2 regions of the Exiguobacterium sp. PvP048 genome follow, and region 2 is predicted to be linked to the other one. Evidence: riboswitches for the same ligand, from Rfam matches in the RefSeq annotation. Region 2 holds a riboswitch; the other holds the start of a gene.
The links. A riboswitch is a leader RNA that binds a small molecule or an ion and turns the genes downstream of it on or off. The one in region 2 is predicted to bind S-adenosylmethionine.
Positions count from the first base shown of each region.

Region 1: it holds a riboswitch for S-adenosylmethionine, as region 2 does, so the genes downstream of both, ABIC15_RS10685 (amino acid permease) here and metK (methionine adenosyltransferase) in region 2, are expected to answer to the same signal.

Region 1 covers NZ_JBEPSU010000005.1:69,508-71,711, reverse strand. The annotation lists gene ABIC15_RS10685 (amino acid permease) at 1-1,050, opposite strand, end outside; SAM riboswitch class I at 1,136-1,237, opposite strand; gene ABIC15_RS10680 (polysaccharide pyruvyl transferase family protein) at 1,346-2,204, opposite strand, start outside.
Region 2 covers NZ_JBEPSU010000001.1:552,088-554,291, reverse strand. The annotation lists gene pckA (phosphoenolpyruvate carboxykinase (ATP)) at 1-312, opposite strand, end outside; SAM riboswitch class I at 545-671, shown strand; gene metK (methionine adenosyltransferase) at 799-2,007, shown strand; gene ABIC15_RS02745 (GNAT family N-acetyltransferase) at 2,153-2,204, shown strand, end outside.

The DNA.
Region 1 (2,204 bases), on a different contig from region 2:
GCTGGAGAACAGGGCAAGCAGACCACCGAGCATACTGAAGAGAACGGCACGTGTCGGCACTTCGCTCGCATTTAATTTAGAAAAGTACGGCGTAATCATCCGTTGATCGGATAAAGACCACAACATCCGTGATGCGGCGTACAGACCCGAGTTCGCTGCTGACAAAATCGCGGTCAGAATGACGAAGTTCATGATGTCTGCTGCAAACGGAAGACCGATCCGTTCAAACACAGCAACGAATGGACTTTCAAGCACTCCTTTTGAATCATTTGGTAACAGAATCGCAAGAACAATGATCGTCCCGACAAAAAATAAGACGAGCCGGAAGACTGTTGTTCGAATGGCGAGAGGAACCGTCCGTTTCGGATCGACCGCCTCACCTGCTGCAATCCCGATTAACTCTGTTCCGGAATAGGCAAAGTTAACGGCAAGCATCGTCATCAAGATCGCGAACGCTCCGTTCGGAAACAGGCCCCCCTCCGTCAACGGAGCGAGAAGCGGTGCTTGTGAGCCGTCCGCGAGGGGCAAGAATCCGACGATTGCTGCTGTTCCTAAGACGATGAACACTAAAATCGTCAGCACCTTGACGGCAGAAAACCAAAATTCAACTTCCGCGAACAAGCGGACCGTCAAGACATTGATGCCTAAAATCATGACGACGAATAAAGCACTGAACAGCCAGACCGGAACATCCGGAAACCAGCGTTGCATCAATAAACCGGCTGCCGTAAATTCCGAACCGAGCGCGACCGTCCAAGTCAGCCAGTAAAGCCAGGCGACGGTATAGCCTGTTCCGGATCCAATATATTTCGTCGCGTAGCTGTGAAAGGCACCCGTCTCCGGCATATGTACCGCCAGCTCCCCTAGACAAAGCATTACCAGATAAATCGCCAGCGCTCCGACCAGGTAAGATAAAATCGTGCCGACCCGACCGGCCTGCTCGAGCGTATAGCCTGTACTTAAAAATAATCCGGTCCCGATGACACCGCCGAGTGACAACATGACGATATGCCGGGATTCCATTTTCCGCCGAAACGTTCCTTCTTTCATTACTCCTCCACACTCCTCTTTTTCTCGTTAAACTAAAAAAAAAACGCACCCACATGCATGGGTGCGTCGGTCGACAATCAAAGGAAGCTTATCGATCGGGTACAACACCCGCAGGAATTAGCACAGTATCTTTCGACCTGTTGCTGAGGCTTCAAAGGGCCAGTCCCTCCACCTCTCTGGATAAGAATGTAATTTTTCATAACAGTACCAACCCTGTTCTGAATTGTCAACACAATTCAGAATTTATCATGTAAAAAAAACGCCTTACACCAAAACGGTATAAGACGTCTGTCGCTTATTTCTTCGCAAACAAATCAGCTGTCTTCAATGCCATCCGAACCGCTTTCCGGTTCAATGTGCCTTGTTGATGCTTCATTTCTTTTGTTTGACTGTTCAACTTGCCTTGAAGTGATTTGATTTTCTTATCTTTTTCAGCCATTTTCGCTTTATCGCGTTTTTGAGCTGCCACGATTTTTTGTTCTTCGGCTGGGAAATATGATTCAAAACGTGAAACGGCTTCTTCGATACTGATTCCTGTGATCGGTTTAACGACCGGAAGCAACTCTGCTTTGGCCATTTCACGATCAAACGGAACGTTCTCCGGATAGTTCGTTTCTTTGTAGATGTGTTCTAGATCATTTGTATTCAGGAATTCCACGAAGTTATCAAAGTTACGTGCTTGAACACGTGTCGGACTTTGGAAGTCAGCCGACTCAATCACATCCGACAAGCGTGTGCTGTCTGTGATGTCATTTGCCCAAATGTGTGTCAATTGGTGATAATCCGTTAATTCGCGCATCCGTGCATCTTTCGGAATCAGGATACTTGGCGTTCCGGCAAGTGTTGCCGTGATGTTACCGTGAAGACGTGCTCCGAAGCTGAAGTCAGCTTCTTTCAAGAAGTTGATCCATGTCTGCGCGTTCAAGAAGAAGCGGACACGGTCGTTCATGTAAGTCGGATCCGACATCTTGACCGGATAGTTCGTGACGGATAAGTCAGCAATCGGATGTGTTCCTGTGTACGTCAAACGCAACTCTTTCATCCATTGCGGGATGAAGTAGTGGTTCGGGTACTCTTCCATTCCGCGTGTGATGAAGTTAAGGACGTTTTGCGGTGCAAGACGTGACGAGTTGACACCGATCATTGAATCTTTT
Region 2 (2,204 bases):
GTAGTAGAGTTGATCTGCTTCGTTCATATAACGAAGAACTTTTTGTAACAGTTGCTCGAATTTGTCCGACTCCATCGGTTGATTGACATGACCCCAATCGATATGCATCTCACATGAGTCATCACGGACGATGAACTTGTCTTTCGGTGAACGACCTGTAAATTTCCCCGTTTCTACAGACAAAGCACCATTTTCTGCAAGAACTCCTTCTTTGTTGCGAATTGCATGTTCGACTAGTTCAGCAACAGACAGTTGTTTGAACACATGCTCCTTCTTGAGTAGTTCTTCGATATTCAGGACCGTCATCGGCATCCTGACCCCACCTTTCCCCTACGTTGGTTTTAGCTCTACTATTAGTATGACACATTTATTATATATGACATACTAATGATAGAGCAATCATTTTCATGCGCTGATTTCTATTTATCTGGAAACGCTTTCAGCATTAACAGTTTAACATCTCTTCCGAAATTTTTCGACTAGAAATTAAAACGTTGCTTGACAGAGTGAGCACAAGTTTATATCATGTAATTCGTAACGGATACTCTTATTCTGAGCAGGTGGAGGGAACAAGGCCCGAAGAAACCCGGCAACCGTCTTATATTAATTTCATCATTAATGTAGGAAAAGGTGCTCTCCTGAAGCGAAGTAAACACTTCGAACGATAAGAGGGTAAAGGAAGAACGCACAACCTTTCCCTGACCATTTTTGGACATGGAAAGGTTTTTTTCATTTTACCGTCCCACTCAACTAGGGGAAATGAGTACACCGTCAAATTCTTTTTTGGGAGGGTCAAACATGACAAACCTTAATCGCCGACTGTTTACGTCGGAATCAGTAACAGAAGGTCACCCGGATAAAATCTGTGACCAGATTTCGGATTCAATTTTGGATGCAATTCTTGCAGCCGATCCAAACGCACGTGTTGCGGCAGAAACTTCTGTCACGACAGGACTCGTATTAGTAGCAGGAGAAATCACGACATCAACTTACGTGGATATCCCGAAAGTCGTTCGTGAAACGATTCGCGAAATTGGCTATACACGCGCTAAATACGGTTTCGATGCAGACACTTGTGCTGTATTGACATCAATCGATGAGCAGTCAGCAGACATCGCTCTCGGTGTTGACCAAGCGCTTGAAGCACGCGAAGGAAACATGTCAGATGAAGAAATCGATGCAATCGGAGCAGGAGACCAAGGTCTGATGTTCGGTTATGCAACGAAAGAAACACCTGAACTCATGCCACTTCCGATCTCACTTTCACACAAACTGGCTCGTCGTCTTGCAGAAGTTCGTAAAAACGGACAACTCGATTACCTCCGTCCGGATGGTAAGACGCAAGTCACGGTTGAATACAATGAGAACAATGAACCTGTTCGCGTTGATACAATCGTCATCTCAACACAACATGCAGAAGAAGTGACGCTTGAGCAAATCCAAGCTGATCTGAAAGAACATGTCATCGCACCGGTCATTCCGACTGAGTACATCGATGCCGATACAAAGTTCTTCATCAACCCAACTGGTCGTTTCGTCATCGGCGGACCACAAGGTGATGCTGGATTAACAGGCCGTAAAATCATCGTTGATACGTATGGCGGATATGCACGTCACGGCGGTGGAGCTTTCTCTGGTAAAGATCCAACGAAAGTCGACCGTTCAGCTGCTTACGCAGCGCGTTACGTCGCGAAGAACCTCGTAGCTGCAGGTCTTGCAGACAAAGCGGAAGTTCAACTCGCGTACGCAATCGGTGTCGCACATCCGGTATCAATCGCGGTGGATACATTCGGTACAGGAAAACTTCCTGAAGCACAACTGGTTGAACTGGTTGCTGAAAACTTCGATCTTCGTCCGGCTGGAATCATCAACATGCTTGATCTCCGTCGTCCGATCTATCGTCAGACAGCAGCTTATGGTCACTTCGGTCGTACAGACATCGAGTTACCATGGGAGCAGACAGATAAAGCCGCTACTCTTGAAGAGCAGGCAAAACGTTTCGCATAATTCATTGTTCAGAAACATCCTTCTAAAGGGTGTTTCTGAACTTTTTTTGTTTCTCCTGAACTTTGCAGGGATACGACTGAAATTTCTAGAAAAGGGTAAAAGAACATGAGTCTGTATTCTGTAAAAGGAAAAGGGGGATTTCGGTATGGAGATACGCGAAGCGGTTCCGACTGATGCAGCACGCATTCATGATATTG